Regions from separate parts of the Streptomyces sp. NPDC050433 genome, predicted to be linked through region 2. Evidence: riboswitches for the same ligand, from Rfam matches in the RefSeq annotation. Region 2 holds a riboswitch; each other region holds the start of a gene.

What was found. Region 2 has a riboswitch for cyclic di-AMP ahead of ACIBLA_RS32545 (M23 family metallopeptidase). Riboswitches for the same ligand answer to the same signal wherever they lie in the genome.
Region 1: it holds a riboswitch for cyclic di-AMP, as region 2 does, so the genes downstream of both, ACIBLA_RS08930 (transglycosylase family protein) here and ACIBLA_RS32545 (M23 family metallopeptidase) in region 2, are expected to answer to the same signal.
Region 3: it holds a riboswitch for cyclic di-AMP, as region 2 does, so the genes downstream of both, ACIBLA_RS04910 (LysM peptidoglycan-binding domain-containing M23 family metallopeptidase) here and ACIBLA_RS32545 (M23 family metallopeptidase) in region 2, are expected to answer to the same signal.

What each region holds. Positions count from the first base shown of each region.
Region 1 covers NZ_JBITIB010000005.1:211,168-216,821, reverse strand. Annotated here, with positions in the region: gene ACIBLA_RS08955 (NAD(P)/FAD-dependent oxidoreductase) at 1-158, opposite strand, end outside; gene ACIBLA_RS08950 (Ppx/GppA phosphatase family protein) at 638-1,564, opposite strand; gene ACIBLA_RS08945 (DUF501 domain-containing protein) at 1,561-2,109, opposite strand; gene ACIBLA_RS08940 (septum formation initiator family protein) at 2,133-2,606, opposite strand; gene eno (phosphopyruvate hydratase) at 2,760-4,046, opposite strand; gene ACIBLA_RS08930 (transglycosylase family protein) at 4,233-4,919, opposite strand; cyclic di-AMP (ydaO/yuaA leader) riboswitch at 4,923-5,099, opposite strand; gene ACIBLA_RS08925 (transglycosylase family protein) at 5,357-5,654, opposite strand, start outside.
Region 2 covers NZ_JBITIB010000036.1:15,291-20,944, reverse strand. Annotated here, with positions in the region: gene ACIBLA_RS32555 (MerR family transcriptional regulator) at 1-362, shown strand, start outside; gene ACIBLA_RS32550 (PP2C family protein-serine/threonine phosphatase) at 846-1,934, shown strand; cyclic di-AMP (ydaO/yuaA leader) riboswitch at 2,253-2,407, shown strand; gene ACIBLA_RS32545 (M23 family metallopeptidase) at 2,419-3,483, shown strand; gene ACIBLA_RS32540 (PrsW family intramembrane metalloprotease) at 3,521-4,783, opposite strand; gene trmB (tRNA (guanosine(46)-N7)-methyltransferase TrmB) at 4,929-5,654, opposite strand, start outside.
Region 3 covers NZ_JBITIB010000002.1:494,620-500,273, forward strand. Annotated here, with positions in the region: gene hpnH (adenosyl-hopene transferase HpnH) at 1-692, shown strand, start outside; gene ACIBLA_RS04890 (aspartate aminotransferase family protein) at 808-2,220, shown strand; gene ACIBLA_RS04895 (helix-turn-helix domain-containing protein) at 2,299-2,949, shown strand; gene ACIBLA_RS04900 (DUF6126 family protein) at 3,003-3,185, shown strand; gene ACIBLA_RS04905 (tyrosine-protein phosphatase) at 3,222-4,025, opposite strand; cyclic di-AMP (ydaO/yuaA leader) riboswitch at 4,445-4,604, shown strand; gene ACIBLA_RS04910 (LysM peptidoglycan-binding domain-containing M23 family metallopeptidase) at 4,608-5,519, shown strand.

The DNA of each region.
Region 1 (5,654 bases), on a different contig from region 2:
TCGGGGAGGAAGGGCTGGTACGTCATGTACGAGCGGGGGTCGACGACGGTGACCGTGGCCTCCCCGTAGCGCATCTTCTTCAGAATGCGACGAGCCGCGTACAGGCCTACGTACCCTCCGCCTACAACAAGGATCCTGGGACGCTCCGTGGTGCTCATGCCATCGAGTATCCACCCGCCCCGGAGGGGGTGCTCGTGAGCCCCTTCACAAGCACCCCTCATACCTCTGCTACACTGCGCGGCCCGCTTGATCGACATCGTGTTCCGGCAGCGGAACCACACGGTCTCGCAGGGCCATCCGCACCCCCTGTGAGCTGGCCCTTGAGACCCGCCCCAGGGGTGGACCACCGGGCCGACCACCGAGTGGTTCACACGCCCGCAACGCCGCCGGAACGGCCCGTTGACCGGTCGTACAGGGGCGTCGGGGCGGCGCCGGGGGTCCCCCGAGAGTGATGTGCGTCCAACCCGGCGGTTTTCCTTGTGAAGAACTTCACGAACTTCGTTCCGGGGCGGTACGCAGAGGCCGCGTAAAACCCCCGTAAAGACGCTCGGCGGGGGCTCGGCGGACGCCCGGGAGGCCCTGGAACGCCGCCAGGTTCACCCGCTCGGGCCAGCCGGGCTCAGGGGGGTCAGGCAGGTCAGGCGATCGACCAACCGATGCCGTCGAGGATGTCGTGCTCGCTCACCACGACCTCCCGCGCACCCGTCCGCTCCATGATCGTGAGCAGGATCAGCGCGCCCGACACGATCACGTCCACCCTGCCCGGATGCATCACCGGGATCGTCGCGCGTTCGGCGTGGGTGGAGGACAGCAGCGTCGTGGTGATCTCCCGGACGACGTCGAAGGGGATGCGCGCGTGGTGGATCGCTTCCGAGTCGTACGCCGTCAGACCCAGCGCGATCGCCGCGACCGTGGTGACGGAGCCGGCAAGGCCGACGAGGGTGCGGGCCTCGCCGAGCGGGACGTCCCGCGCCACCGTGTCGAGGGCGGCGGAGATGTCCGCGCGCAGGGCGGTGATGTCGGCGGGGGTGGCCGGGTCGGCCAGGCGGTGCCGCTCGGTGAGCCGTACGCAGCCGATGTCGACCGACCGCCCGGCCGTGACCCGGTCGGCGCCGACGACGAACTCGGTGGAGCCGCCGCCGATGTCCACGACCAGGTAGGGCTTCTCCAGGTCGGCGCGGCCGGCCAGCTCCCTGGTCGCGCCGGTGAAGGAGAACTCCGCCTCCTGGTCGCCGGTGATCACCTCGGGTTCGACACCGAGGATGTCGAGGACGCCGCGTACGAACTCGTCGCGGTTCTCCGCGTCGCGGGACGCGGAGGTGGCCACGAAGCGGGTCCGGTCCACACCGTGTTCCTTGATGATCGCGGCGTACTCGCGGCAGGCCGCGAAGGTGCGCTCCAGCGCCTCGGGGGCGAGCCGGCCCGTCCGGTCGACGTCCTGGCCGAGCCGCACGATCGTCATGCGCCGGTCGAGGTCGACGAGTTCGCCGGTGGCGGGGTCGGCGTCGGCGACGAGGAGGCGGATGGAGTTGGTCCCGCAGTCGACGGCGGCGATCCGGGTCATTCGGTACCTCCGGCAGCTTCGTCAGGCTTTGTGAACGGGATCACACACGGGCCCTTGCGCCACCACTCGGGCAGCATCGCCAGCGCCTCGTCGCCCAGCGGGTTCACTCCCGGACCCGCCGCGAGCGCGTGCCCGACCAGTACGTGCAGGCACTTCACCCGGTCCGGCATCCCGCCGGCGCTCGGGAAGCCCGCCAGCACTTCGACGGCGTCGCGGCGCGCGATGTAGTCCTCGTGCGCCTTGCGGTACGCGGCGGCCAACTCCGGGTCGGTGGCGAGGCGTTCGGTCATCTCCTTCATGACGCCGTTCGCCTCCAGCGTGCCGATGGCCGAGGCCGCGCGCGGGCAGGTCAGATAGTAGAACGTCGGGAACGGCGTGCCGTCCGGGAGGCGCGGGGCGGTCTCCACCACATCGGGCTGCCCGCAGGGGCAGCGGTGCGCGATGGCGCGCAGACCGCGCGGGGGGCGGCCGAGCTGTTGTCTGAACGCGTCGACGTCCGCCTCGGTCGGTTCGGTGCGTTCGGTCTGCGGAGGGGGCGTTTGCATACCTGCGTCGGTTTCCTCGGTGTCTATCTGTCCGCCCGGTCGGCGCTGTCGACGCCGTCCAGGAGATTGGAGTACCAGGGCCGGTCGGCCGCGCCCTCATCGGTGCGGCGTTCGTCGGCGGCCCTGGGGTCGGCCATGATGTAGCCGGTCTCCCCCGGCATCACGTAGTGCAGATGCTCGCGCGCGAGGCGCTGGATGTACGCGTCGTCCTGGAGGCGGGCCTTCTCGTCACGCAGTTCCTCGACCCGCTGCGCCGCCTCGCGCGTCAACTGCTCCTGCTTCGCGATGTCGCCGCGCTGCGACACGTACTGCCGCATCGGGTAGGCGAGCGCGACGATCAGCGAGCAGACGACGAGCACGAGGAAGGCCGCGCGTCCGGTGAGCCGGGAGCGGCGGGCCTGCCTGCGGGTCTGCGAGCGGTAGACGCGGGCGGCGGTCTGCTCGCCCAGAATCCTGATCTTGGTCGCGGTGGAGAACCGGTCCCTGTTCGCGGCCATGGTCCCGCCTCCCTGGGGGGTGTCGCGAACCCCTCGTACCTCTGTACCGCCGTACTGCCTCTGTACGCGCGTACGTCCCCGGACACGGTACGGGACCGTGGCCGGGGACGGCCGTACGACGGGCGGACGGATGGCCGGTGGTGGCCCGCCTGGTCAGTCCTTGAAGCGGGGGAACGCGCTGCGGCCCGCGTACACCGCCGCGTCGTCCAGGATCTCCTCGATGCGCAGCAGCTGGTTGTACTTGGCGACGCGCTCGGAGCGGGCCGGGGCGCCGGTCTTGATCTGGCCGCAGTTGGTGGCGACGGCCAGGTCGGCGATCGTGACGTCCTCGGTCTCGCCGGAGCGGTGCGACATCATGCACTTGAAGCCGCTGCGCTGCGCCAGCTCCACGGCGTCCAGGGTCTCGGTCAGCGAACCGATCTGGTTGACCTTGACCAGAAGGGCGTTGGCCGAGCCCTCCTCGATGCCACGGGCCAGGCGCTCGGGGTTGGTGACGAAGAGGTCGTCGCCGACGATCTGGACCTTGGAGCCCAGCTTGTCGTGGAGGACCTTCCAGCCGGCCCAGTCGTCCTCGAAGAGCGGGTCCTCGATGGAGACCAGCGGGTACGAGGCGACAAGCTCCTCGTAGTACTCGGTCATCTCGGCGGCCGAGCGGGACTTGCCCTCGAACTCGTAGGAGCCGTCCTTGTAGAACTCGGAGGCCGCCACGTCGAGCGCGAGCGCGATGTCCTTGCCCGGCGCGTAACCGGCTTCCTTGATGGCCACCAGGATCAGGTCGAGCGCGGCGCGGTTGGACTCCAGGTTCGGCGCGAAGCCGCCCTCGTCGCCGAGGCCGGTGGAGAGCCCCTTCTCCTTCAGGACCTTCTTCAGCGTGTGGTAGACCTCGGCACCCCAGCGCAGGGCCTCGGAGAACGACTCGGCGCCGATCGGCGCGATCATGAACTCCTGGATGTCCACGTTGGAGTCGGCGTGCGAACCGCCGTTGAGGATGTTCATCATCGGGACGGGCAGCAGGTGCGCGTTCGGGCCGCCGAGGTAGCGGAACAGCGGCAGATCCGAAGCCTCGGAGGCGGCGTGCGCCACGGCCAGGGAGACACCGAGGATGGCGTTGGCGCCGAGCGAGGACTTGTCGGGCGTGGCGTCCAGGTCGAACATCGCCTGGTCGATCAGGCGCTGCTCGGTGGCGTCGTAACCGACCAGCTCCGGGCCGATCTGCTCGATGACGGCGAGGACCGCCTTCTCGACTCCCTTGCCCTGGTAGCGGTTCTGGTCACCGTCGCGGAGCTCAAGGGCCTCGAACGCACCGGTGGACGCACCGGAGGGGACAGCAGCACGGCCGGTGCTGCCGTCGTCGAGGCCGACCTCGACCTCGACCGTTGGGTTGCCTCGGGAGTCAAGGATTTCCCTGGCTACGACGACGTCGATGGACGGCACGAGCATCTCCTTCTGGGATGTGACGCGTGGAGTGCAGGGTCTCATTGGCCTTGCGGCATGAGCCTAACCGGCTCCCGGTCGGCGGTCGGCAGATGCCCGCCCGCTGGGACGAAAAGAGTCCTGAATGCCCGTTCAGCCATGAATGTCCGAGCATTCGGTCCGGTGGGCCGGGCGGACCTAGGTGGGGAAGGGTCAGCTCAGGTGCAGCTGCTGGCCCGGGAAGATCTCGTCGGCGTCCTCGACGATGTCCTTGTTCAGCTCGAAGAGCTTCTTCCAGCCGCCTTCGACCTTCTTGGTCTCGGCGATCCCGGAGAGGGTGTCGCCGGCCTTGACCTTGTACTCGCCGTCGCCCTTCTTGACCGGGCCGCGGGTCTCGGTGCGGGAGGCGGGCTGCTCCTGCTCGGCGCGCGGGGCGGCCTGCTTCTTCGGGGCGGCCTTCGGCGCGGACTGCTCCGGGGCGGCCTTCGGGGCGTCGTCGGCCGAACCGGCGTCGTTCGCGGCGTTGGACAGGCCCACGCCACAGCTCGGCCAGGCACCCTTGCCCTGGCCGGCCAGGACCTTCTCGGCGATCTGTATCTGCTGGGACTTCGAGGCCTGGTCGGCGCTGGAGGCGAAGGCGTTGCCGCCGTACGCGGCCCAGGTGGAGGCGGAGAACTGGAGACCGCCGAAGTAGCCGTTGCCGGTGTTGATCGACCAGTTGCCGCCGGACTCGCACTGGGCGACGGCGTCCCACTCGGCGGTGGTGGCCGCGGAGGCGGAGGTGGCGCCGATCAGCGGGGCCGCGACGGCGGCACCGGTGATGCCGGCGAGCGTGGCGTAACGGGCGGCCTTGGACGGACGGCGGTGCTTGCCCTTGCCGGACGCGCTGGAAAACAGCATGCGAGATCTCCTCACCGACGCCTGCGAGGTGAGCTGTCGGGTTCGGGCCAAGTGAGTTGCCCGGCCGTGCGACCCGAGAACGCCTTCACGTCCCCCTGCACACGGCTGCACCCCGAGCCGGCCGTCGTGACCGGCACTTACCTTTGGGTCCCCCGCTCCTGCCTTCGGCGCTTGACGCGACGACTACTCCCCCCGACCGACGGCAGGATTCGGCGTGACGGTCGACGGTGCCCGCGGTGCGAGCGGTTAAGACCGTAAACACAGACATCCCGGATGTTCAAAGGAGGAACATCCGGGATGATTCGCCCATCTCGCCCCGAGGAAACCTCTGTTTACGCAGGTCGGGCGAGAGCGGGGCGAGTTGGCCGTCCGGCGGCGCCAGTTGGGTCGAAGAGACCCTTGTCTCACTTACGCAGGTCCGGACATAGGCGGCTTAACTACCCCTGCTTCACGGTCAGATCGAGGCTCTGGCCCGGCAGGATGAGGTCGGCGTCGGAGCCTACGACCTCGCGGTTCGCCTCGTAGAGCGCGGGCCAGCCGCCCTCCACCTTCTGCTCGTCCGCGATGGCCCAGAGATTGTCACCGGTGCGGACGGTGTACGAGCCGTCGTCGGCGTCGCCGTCGCGCGTCGAACCGTCACCTCGTGAGGCATGGCGGCCACTTTCGCGGGCTTCGTCAGACTCACCCGACTTGCCTGCTTCGGCCGATCCGTCCGAGGCCTCGGCGCCGGTGCCG
Region 2 (5,654 bases):
AGGAGGTGACCGAGCGGTGGGGCCGGAAGGCGTACGAGGAGGGAGACCGCTGGTGGCGGTCGCTGAGCGAGAGCGAGCGCGAGGAGTTCAAGGACCGGCACGAGAACATCGCCCGCGACTGGGGGCAGGCCAAGAAGGACGGTCTCGCCGCCGACAGCGACGAGGCGCAGGCCATCGCCCGCAGGCACTGCGAGTGGCTGTCCGCCACGACGAGTCCCACCAGGTCGTACGTCATCGGCGTCACCGCCATGTACGTCGACGACCCGCGCTTCGGCCGCAACTACGACACCCACGCGGAGGGCACGGCCGTCCTCGTACGGGACGCGATGAAGGTGTACGCCGAGCGGCACCTCACCGACTGACCCGCTGCCACTCGGGCGCGCCCGCGTCGCGCCGGGCGGCTGCCCGTCGATAGCCCAGTCGGTCGTCGGCGGGTAGCCGCTCCGCGCGTGAGGGGCCAGCCTGGGGAGGGTGCGGTACCGTCCGCAGCCGTCGACGCACGGGGCAGGAGACCACTGGTGGGGCGCCTGAGAGACAGTGGAGACGACGGGTCGGCGGGCGGCGGGAGCGACGACCGTCCCGCCGGGAGTGTCGACCGCCGTCCCCGCCTGTCCAGCAGGCTCCGCGGTTTCAGTAACAGAGTCCGGCACGGGGTCCGGCACGGGGTCCGGCGCGGCTTCCAGCGCGCCGATACCGACCTCCGCGAGGCCGACTCGCCTTCGGACGCCTCCACCTGGAGCAACTCGCGTCAGGGCGACAGGCTCCCCGCGGGCTTCGGCTCCGAGGACCCCCGCCCGGTCGGGCGGCGGCGCGGCCGGCACGCCGCCCGACCGGCGAATCGGTTCGTGGAGATCCTGCCCGGTCTGATCATCGTGGTGGCGATCATCCTGGACCAATCGACCCCGGCAGCCATCACCGCTTCCCCGCTCTTCTCGGCGGCGCCGCTGGTCGCAGCCCCGTTTTTCTCGTTCGCGCGTACCCTCCTCGTCGGCATCGTGTCGATCGCCGCCATCATCGGGCTGTACTTCTACAACAACAGGGTGGCCGCGATCGTGACGATCACCGAGTTGCTGACCGTCTTCACGGTCTCCGTCCTCGCGCTGGCCATCAACGGTGTCGTACGCCGGAGCGGCGAGCGCCTGGCCTCGGCACGGGTCATCGCCGAGGCGGCCCAGCGCGCCGTCCTGCCGACGCCGGCCCCCCGGATAGGCGGTCTGCACATCGCCGCGCGGTACGAGGCCGCGGAGAAGGGCGCGTTCATCGGCGGTGACCTGTTCGCCGTCCAGGACACGGAGCACGGGGTACGGCTGGTGGTCGGCGATGTCCGCGGCAAGGGGATGGGCGCCGTCGAGACCGTGGCCGTCATCATCGGCGCGTTCCGGGAAGCCGCCGAGCAGGAGCGGTCGCTCGAAGGGGTCGCGCAGCGGCTGGAGCGGGCGCTGGCGCGCGAAGGCACCCGGCGCAGCGGGATCGATCTGTTCGAGGGCTTCACCACCGCCGTACTGGCCGAGATCCCGCACGCCGCGGGCACGGTGCGCGTGGTCAACCGCGGGCACCCGGAGCCGCTGCTGCTCGCGCCCGACGGCGGACTGACCGTGCTGGCCACCACAGAACCGGCGCTGCCGCTCGGGATGGGGGAGCTGGGGACCTGGCCGGACCGCGCCGACGAGATGCCCTACCTGTCCGGGGCGACGCTGCTCCTCTACACGGACGGGCTCACCGAGGCGCGCAACGCGGCGGGCGTCTTCTACAACCCGCGCGAACGGCTCGCGGGACGAATCTTCCCCGGCCCCGACGAACTGCTGGAGGCGGTCGTCGGGGACGTACGGCTGCACACCGGCGGCGCCACCACGGACGACATGGCGCTGCTCGCCGTCACCCGGCCCACCGAGAGGCAGCCGGAGCGGCGCCGGACGATGCCGGTCGTGCCGTGAATCCCGTCTTCTCGCGGCCTTTTCACTATCTCCGCGCGGTCTCCGCGCGACTCCGCGCGGTGCGCCGTCATCTCGCCCGCCACGCTGCGTAGTTGAAGCGCATCACTCCGCATAACATTTGACGCACCGTCAGGTCGACTGTGTGATCCCACACGGTCCGAAGGGCGATCAACTCGCCCGACTCCGCCCGCTTGTGTCCTGGTTGATCCGGGCCGCGATCGCTAACGATCACCCGGAACAGCTTGGAATAAGCCCCGGTCGTCTATTAACGTTCGATAACGCAGCGCGGTTGTCCCAGCCGTCGAAAGAGACGGCACCGTGCTGCACGCGCCGAATTCCGCAAGGAAACCGGGGAACCACCAATTGGGGTGAATCGGGCGTCACTTGCTGCCTCGTGCGGCGAGCAGCGCTCGTAGGAGACCTTCCTGCTCCGAACCCGTCAGCTAACCCGGTAGGCGAGAAGGAAGGAAAGGAGAGCGCCTCAGTGGCGTCCAACAGGCCTGCCCCCGAAGCCTCAGTCCCGCTCCATTTCGGCCCCGGAAGCCGGTTCGACGGCACCGATCGAGCCGACGGCGAGGTGAACAGGGACTGGGAGGAGTGGAATCCCACCGCGGAGTCCGTCCGTCCCGTACGCGGCAAGCACCGTGTCGCCAAGCAGCGCAACGCTCTCGCCCGCAGCTCCACGGTCCTCGGCGTGGGCGTCATCGCCGCGGTCGGCGCGGGAGGCATCGCCTCCGCCCAGGACAAGCCCGCGGTCTCGATATCACTTCCCGACTCGATCTCGGACAATCTCCCCGACGCCAAGTCCCTTCCCGGCGTCGGGTCTTTCATGTCCGGCGGCGACAAGAAGAGCGACGAGACACCCTCCCCGCTGACCACGGCGGGCCTCACCGCCGCCGACGCGCAGCAGGGCACCACCGACTCCGGCGAGGCGCTGCGCGCCCGCATCCTCCAGCAGGCGGAGCAGCAGCAGGCCGAGGCCGACGCGGCCCAGAAGGCGAGCGTCGAGGCCGCCGCCGCTCAGAAGGCCGCGGCGGAGGCCAAGAAGCAGCAGACCGAGGCCGAGGCGAAGGCCGCCGAGGAGAGGCGCAAGGCGAAGGAAGCGGCCGAGGCCAAGGCCGAGCAGGAGCGCCTGGAGAAGCTGGCCGCCAGCTTCTCGCTCCCCACCTCCTCGTACACGCTCACCTCCACCTACGGCCAGGCCGGCTCCATGTGGTCCTCCGGCCAGCACACCGGCCTGGACTTCGCCGCGTCGGCGGGCACGCCCACCAAGGCCGTTCACAGCGGCACCGTCAAGTCGGCGGGCTGGTCGGGGTCGTACGGCTACCGCGTGGTGCTGGAGCTGGAGGACGGTACGGAGATCTGGTACGCCCACCTGTCCTCGATGACCGTCGGCGTCGGCCAGAAGGTCACCACCGGCGAGACCGTCGGGCGCGTGGGAGCCACCGGCAATGTCACCGGCGCGCACCTGCACCTGGAGGTCCACACCGCGGGCGGCAGCGGGATCGACCCGATGAGCTGGCTGCGCAGCAAGGGCCTCACGCCCTGAAGCCCGTCATGAATCCCGCCCTGAACTCTCCGGCTCTCTAGCTCCGATACGGGTTGTAGCCGCCGTAGTCGATGTACGGCGGCGGCGTCCACACCCGCCCCGTCGCCCGCGCCGCGTACGCCAGCGCGGGCGACGCCATTTCCCGGCGCTGCCACAGGTGGTGCAGCAACTCCTGCTCGCGCTCGACGAAGTCCGGGCCCGCGGTGCCGCGCCCCGCCCGGTGGCGCAGGAACGCCAGAGCGGTCGCGAACGCCTGGTACTCGCCGACCGCGCGGGCCGCCGACGGCCCGTACGTACGGCCCGCCATGTCGCGTGCCATCGAGCGCGCCCGCATCGAGGACAGCGCGAGCGGTTCGGTCTCCGCGAGCCAGCCGGCCGCCGCGTACGCGGGCAACTCGTCCGCGACCGTGCGCAGTTCGCGCTGTCGGCTCCATATCGCCAGCCAGGTCAGCAGGGCGAAGGCGGGGAGCATGAAGGCCGCGTACACCGCGTAGAAGCCGTACGGGCCGAACAGCGACGTGGAGCCGTTCCACAGCGCGTGCACGCCCATGGCCAGCACGAGGCCGAGCACCGGCAGCAGCCAACGGCGCACGCGCTGGCGGCGGGTGGCGAGGGCGGCCATGCCGAAGCCGATGCCCGTCAGGACCGTGAAGAGGGGATGCGCGAACGGCGACATCACCACCCGTACGAAGAAGGTCGCCGCGGTCACCGACGCGAGGCCCGAGTTGCCGATCTGCTGGTCCTCACCGAAGGCGCTGCCGAGATAGAGGATGTTCTCGGTGAAGGCGAAGCCGGTCGCGGTGAAGCCGGCCACGACGACTCCGTCGACGAGACCGGTGAAGGACCGCCGCCGGAAGAGGAAGATCAGCAGGATCGCGGCGGCCTTCGCGCTCTCCTCGACGATCGGCGCGACCACCGTGGCCCCCAGTGACTCCGCACCGGCGGGGTCGGCGGTGGCGGTGGCTATCCACTGGGTCGCGAAGGAGTTCGCCGTGATCGCCACGAGGGCGGCGGCGCAGGCGCCCCAGGCGAAGGAGAAGAGCAGATTCCGCCAGGGCCCCGGCTCGACCCGGTCCAGCCAGCGGAAGGCCGCCATCAGCAGCGGCACGGGCAGGACCGCCAGACCGAGACCGACGAGGAAGCCCTGGGTGCCGGTCTGTTCCCGTACGAGGGCGAGGATCAGCAGACCGCAGAGCGTGAGCAGGATGACCACCGCGCCCGCGCGCACGGCCGGGCGCCGCCAGAACGGGCGCTGCGGCAGGTACCGCCAGCGGGAACGCTCGGGCACGGCGGCCCACATGTCACCGAGCTGCTGTTGCTGCTCGGCTCCGGGGATCGCCGGGTGGGGGTGCTGCGGGGGTGGTCGGGACGCTTCGGACACCTGATGACCCTAACGAGCACCACTGACACCGCGCGATGGCGCCTGCCCCGTCCCGGCCACCGTGCTACCCGGCCGGTACGCCGTCCGCGACGCGGCGGAAGACCAGGTCACGTACGGCATGCCCCTTGTCCAGACCCTGGCCCTCGAACCGCGTGAGCGGCCGGAATTCGGGCCGTGGCGCGTAGCCGCCATCGGGGGCGGTGTTCTCGAAGGCGGGGTGCGCGGTCAGTACGTCGAGCATCTGCTCGGCGTACGGCTCCCAGTCGGTCGCGCAGTGCAGCACGGCACCGGGCTTCAGCCGGGGCGCGGCGAGCGTGAGGAAGTCGGGCTGGATCAGCCGCCGTTTGTGGTGGCGAGTCTTGGGCCACGGGTCGGGGAAGTACACGCGCAGCCCGTCCAGCGAGGCGGGCGCCAGCATCTCCCGCAGCAGGATGATCGCGTCGCCGTTGGCCACGCGGATGTTGGACAGCCCGTTCCGCTCGGCGAGACGCAGGAGGTTGCCCTGCCCCGGCGTGTGGACGTCGGCGGCGAGGATCCCGGTGGCCGGGTCGTCGGCGGCCATCCGCGCCGTGGCCTCGCCCATCCCGAAGCCGATCTCCAGGACGACGGGCAGCCCGCCGAACAGCGCGTCGAGATCGAGGACCCGCCGCCCGTCTATTTCCAGGCCCCAGGAGGGCCAGAGCCGCCGCAGGACGTCGGCCTGTCCGGTCGTCACGCGGCTGCGGCGCGGCTGGAAGCTGCGGATACGGCGCTCGAAGTGCGATCCGGCGGGGTCGGCCGCCGGTCCGTG
Region 3 (5,654 bases), on a different contig from region 2:
TGCTGATGCGTAAGAAGTTGGACAAGTTCACGCCGTCGCCGTACTTCGCGTTCGCCGTGCACATCGACGGCCTGCGCGAGCGGCACGACGAGTCCGTCGCCAAGGAAGGGGTCTTCGACGAGGCCGTGGAGGCGATGAAGGAGGCCAAGAAGCGCGGCTTCCGGGTCACCACCAACTCCACCTTCTTCAACACCGACACCCCGCAGACCATCATCGAGGTCCTGAACTACCTCAACGACGACCTGAAGGTCGACGAGATGATGATCTCGCCCGCCTACGCCTACGAGAAGGCACCCGACCAGGAGCACTTCCTGGGCGTCGAGCAGACGCGGGAGCTGTTCAAGAAGGCGTTCGCCGGCGGCAACAGGGGGCGCTGGCGCCTGAACCACTCACCGCTCTTCCTGGACTTCCTGGAAGGCAAGGCCGACTTCCCGTGCACGGCCTGGGCGATTCCCAACTACTCACTCTTCGGCTGGCAGCGCCCCTGCTATCTGATGAGCGACGGGTACGTCCCGACGTACAGGGAACTGATCGAGGAGACCGACTGGGACAAGTACGGCCGCGGCAAGGACCCGCGCTGCGCCAACTGCATGGCGCACTGCGGCTACGAGCCGACGGCCGTACTCGCCACCATGGGCTCCCTCAAGGAGTCGCTGCGCGCGGTTCGGGAGACGGTCTCCGGGAGCAAGTGACACCGGCGGCCCGTGACGTCATGGTCGCCTGAGGGACAGTGGCGCCCGTCGCCGCTGTCCCTCAGGTGACCTGACCGGTAGTCAGCGCCGCACTGACGCGCAAGGAGAACACGCAATGTCCGAGCAGGCGACGCCCGGCGCACCGGGCAAGGGGTTCGACCTCGCGAAGCTGCTGGCCGAACGGGGCGGTGAGCGCTACGAGTTGCACACCGCGCACCTGAACCACCAACTCCCGCGCATGCTGCGGACCATCGGCTTCGACAAGGTCTACGAGCGCGCCGAGGGCGCCTACTTCTGGGACGCCGAGGGCAACGACTACCTCGACATGCTCGCCGGGTTCGGCGTGATGGGGCTCGGCCGGCACCACCCCGTCGTACGCAAGGCCCTGCACGACGTCCTCGACGCCTCGCTCGCCGACCTCACCCGCTTCGACTGCCAGCCGCTGCCCGGCCTGCTCGCCGAGAGACTGCTCGCGCACAGCCCGCACCTGGACCGGGTCTTCTTCGGCAACAGCGGTACGGAAGCCGTGGAGACCGCGCTGAAGTTCGCCCGGTACGCCACCGGGAAGCCCAGGATTCTCTACTGCTCGCACGCTTTCCACGGCCTGACCACCGGCTCGCTCTCCGTCAACGGCGAGGACGGCTTCCGCGACGGCTTCGCGCCGCTGCTCCCCGACACCGCGCTCGAGATCGGTGATCTCGACGCGCTGGAGCGGGAGTTGAAGCGAGGCGACGTCGCCGGGTTCGTCGTCGAACCGATCCAGGGCAAGGGCGTGAACGCGACACCGCCCGGCTTCCTGCGGGCCGCACAGGAGTTGCTGCGTCGGCACAAGGCGCTGCTCATCGCCGACGAGGTGCAGAGCGGGCTCGGCAGGACCGGCGACTTCTACGCGTACCAGCACGAGGAAGGCGTCGAGCCGGACCTGGTGTGTGTGGCGAAGGCGCTCTCCGGCGGCTATGTGCCGGTCGGCGCGACCCTCGGCAGGGACTGGATCTTCAAGAAGGTCTACTCCTCGATGGACCGGGTGCTGGTCCACTCGGCCAGCTTCGGATCCAACGCGCAGGCGATGGCGGCGGGCCTGGCCGTCCTGTCGGTGATCGAGGACGAGCAGATCGTCGCCAACGCCCGCGCGACCGGTGATCTGCTGCGGTCGCGGCTGGCCGCGCTGGTCGACCGGTACGAGCTGCTGAGCGAGGTGCGCGGCCGGGGGCTGATGATCGGCATCGAATTCGGGCGGCCGACGTCGATCGGGCTGCGGAGCCGATGGGCGATGCTCCAGGCGGCCCGGAAGGGTCTCTTCGCGCAGATGGTCGTGGTGCCGCTGCTCCAGAAGCACCGCATCCTCACGCAGGTCTCGGGGGACCACCTCGAAGTGATCAAACTGATTCCGCCGCTGACCATCGGTGAACCGGAGGTCGACCGCTTCATGACGGCCTTCACGGCCGTGATGGACGACGCGCACAGCGGCGGCGGGCTGATGTGGGACTTCGGCAGAACCCTGGTGAAGCAGGCCATCGCCAACCGGTGAGCGGGGAAGGCGCCGATGTCGGTTTGCCTCTGAGGCAAGGAATTTGCCTCAGAGGAAAATCACTGGCGCAATGGAGCCATGAACCACCCCGCAGCAGCCTCTGAGCACACGAGCCCCGAGCCCCACGCCACCGACGCCACGGCGGACGACCTGCCGGACGTCGCCCCCCGGCTGCGAGAACTGCGGCACGGCCGGGGCCTCACATTGGAGGCCGCCGCCGGCCGGGCCGGGCTCTCCCCGGCCCACCTCTCCCGGCTGGAGACCGGGCGGCGCCAGCCCTCACTGCCGATGCTGCTCGGTCTGGCCCGCGTCTACGGTACGACGGTCTCCGAGCTGCTCGGCGAGGAGCCGCCCGAGCGCGATCCCGTCATCCGAGCCGCGCGGGCGGAACCCGTGGAGGCCGACGGCTGGATCTACCGCCAGGCGGGCAGCTCGTCCGGCCGCGCGATGCAGCCGCTGCGGGTGACGGTGCCGTACGGGGCGCAGGGCGACCTCGTCCGCGTCCATCCGGGGGAGGAGTGGATCCATGTCCTTCAGGGGCGGCTGCGGCTGGGCCTCGGGGACGCCGTCCATGTGCTCGATCCGGGGGACAGCGCCCACTTCGACTCGACGACACCGCACCGCCTCGCGGCGGCCGGTCCCGGCGGCACCGAGTTGCTGTTCGTACACACCCTGCTGACCAGCCCGGTCGCCGAGCTGTGCCTGCCGGGCGGGGCCCACCGCCGCTGAGACGGCGTCAGCTCCGACCAGAACACCTCCACCAGATCAGAGAGGCCTTCGCCGTGCCCGAGAACCCACCCGAGCAGCGCCAGGAGCCGTCGCCCGAGGCGTCGCCCGCCGAGTCGGTCATGGATGAGGAGAGCAACTTCCCGCGCGGCCTCGCCCTCCGGCTGTTCATCTACCTGGTGGCCGGCCACGCGGTCGCCGGGTTCCTCTGGCTGCTCTTCGAGGCGGGCGCCAAGTGAGCCCGCCAAGTGAGCCCTGGTAGTCCCTCGTAGGTCCTAGCCTTCGTCCACGAGACGTGCCCGCAGCCGCTCGCGCGCCTCGTCCGTCAGCCCCAAGCCGTCCGCGAGATAGCGGTCGACGCTGCCCCACGTCTCCTCCATCGTCGTGAACGCCGTTTCGAGGTACGCGGCGCGCGCGTCGAAAAGCGGGGCCAGCAACTCCAGGACCTCCGGCGAAGTCCCCTCGGGCGACGGGTCGCCGCGGCGCACCAGGTACCTGCGGTGCGGGTCGTTGGACTTCAGATAGTCGGCCTCGATCGCGTCCCGCTCCACGCCCACGGCAAGCAGCGACACCGCGATGGAGAGCCCCGCCCTGTCCTTGCCCGCCGCGCAGTGCATCAGGGCGGGCAGGCTCTCCTCGGCCAGCGCGTGCAGCACCTGCCGGTGCTCGGCGGTGCGGTCCAGGATGATCGAACGGTACGAAGCGGACATCCGGGCCACGCCCTTGCCGTCCGCGAGGATCGACCGCAGCTGATCGAGATCGCCGTGGCGGACCATCTTCCAGAACTCGGTCCCGTCGGCCGGGTCGGTGAGCGGAATGTTCACATTGCGTACGCCGACCAGCTCCACGTCCAGGCCGTCGAGCTTCTGGTCGGCCGCGTTGCGGAAGTCGAAGACCGTGTGCAGCCCCAGCGACGTCAGGAACGCCGTGTCCTCGGGGGTGGCGTGCGCGAGGTGGCCGCTGCGGAAGAGTCGTCCGTACCGTACGAGCCGCCCGTCGACGGTCGGCAGACCGCCCACGTCGCGGAAGTTCCGGACACCGGCCAGCTCGGGCTCGGCCGGCGGGACCTGCTGCGGCACGTCGTGCGTCACGTGGGCTCCTCCGCGTTTGCGGTCGGCGCTGGTCGCCGACGCTGTCGCTGTCGCGCTCCGACTTTACGACATGGGGTCTTGCGGAAATGACCTCACGAATAGGGCTTCTGTCCGTATTGGGTGATTGTGTATAACGTGCCCTGATCGCAGGGGGGATGGGGGTAGATCGTCCTCGGTTGGTGAGCCAGATCATATCCGTGACGGTGTGTGGCGGCGTCCGGAAGGGGAATTGGGACGGCGCACGGAATTCGAAGATCCGTAATCCACGCAGGGTGACCGCTCGAGGCGGCCGATATTCGAGGGTGGATTGCCGAGGAATACCAACGGCTTGTACCGGTCGGCCCACCCGGATTACGGTCACCGCAATCCGAGCGGATCGCCGAATCCTGCCGCCGTTCGGAATCCGCATCCACCCAGCACTCATCCATGTGTGGCAGGAGCGGGGGACCCAGGTAGAACGCCGGTCCGGATATCCGGACGGCTTGGGGTGAAGTCGCGTCTCCGCGCGGCCGGGCATCTCCAGCCCGAACCCGACAGCTCACCTCGTAGGCGCCGGAGAAGGAAATCGCCATGCCCGCAAAGGGTAAGCACCGCCGTCCGAGGACCAACCCGATCACGCGCGGAATTGTCGCCGCCGGAGCGGGTGGCGCGGTCATCGCCATTCCGCTCATCGGTGCCACAGGCGCCCACGCCGCCGAGCAGACCGCCGCCGCCCCGTCCGCCGCGCACGCCGCTTCCGCCGCGCAGACGGCCCAGCAGGCCGCCGCCGCCAAGACCGTGAAGACGTACTCAGTCACCGCGGGCGACTACCTCGCCAAGATCGCCGAGACGCAGAAGGTCAGCGGCGGCTGGCAGAAGCTGTACGAGGACAACCGCGAGGCCGTCGGTGACGACCCGTCGCTGATCCATCCGGGCCTGAAGCTCACCATCGGCGCCAAGGCCACGGCGGACTCCGAGGGCAAGGCCGAGGCCACCCCGAAGAAGAAGGCCGCGCCCAAGAAGAAGGCCGCTCCCGCGAAGCCCGCCCCGAAGGCCGACACCACGGCGAACCAGCCGGCGGCGCAGAGCAACAGCTCCGGCTACACCGCCCCCGTCGACGGAGCGACCACCACCACCGCCTACCGCGCGGCCGGCGGCAGCTGGGCCAGCGGCTACCACACCGGCGTGGACTTCGCGGCCTCGTCGGGCACCACCGTCAAGGCGGTCGGCCCCGGCACCGTCGTCTCGGCCGGCTGGGCCGGGTCGTACGGCAACGAGGTCGTCATCCAGCACGAGGACGGCCAGTACTCGCAGTACGCCCACCTCTCCTCGCTCAGCGTCTCGGCGGGCCAGAGTGTCGGCGGCGGCGACCAGATCGGCCTCTCCGGTTCCACCGGCAATTCCACCGGTCCGCACCTGCACTTCGAGATCCGCACCGGTCCGAGTTACGGCTCCGACGTCGACCCGCTGGCGTACCTGCGCGAGCACGGCGTTTCTCTCTGAGCCCTTCGCAATAGGTCGTGGGGGGGGCCCCCGCGGGCCGCCCCCCACCGGATGAGGAATGAAGGCGGGGGGCAATTTTGAACGGGGGGGCCCGGGACCAAAACCCGGCCACAAATTTAAGCGGTGGGGGGCCGC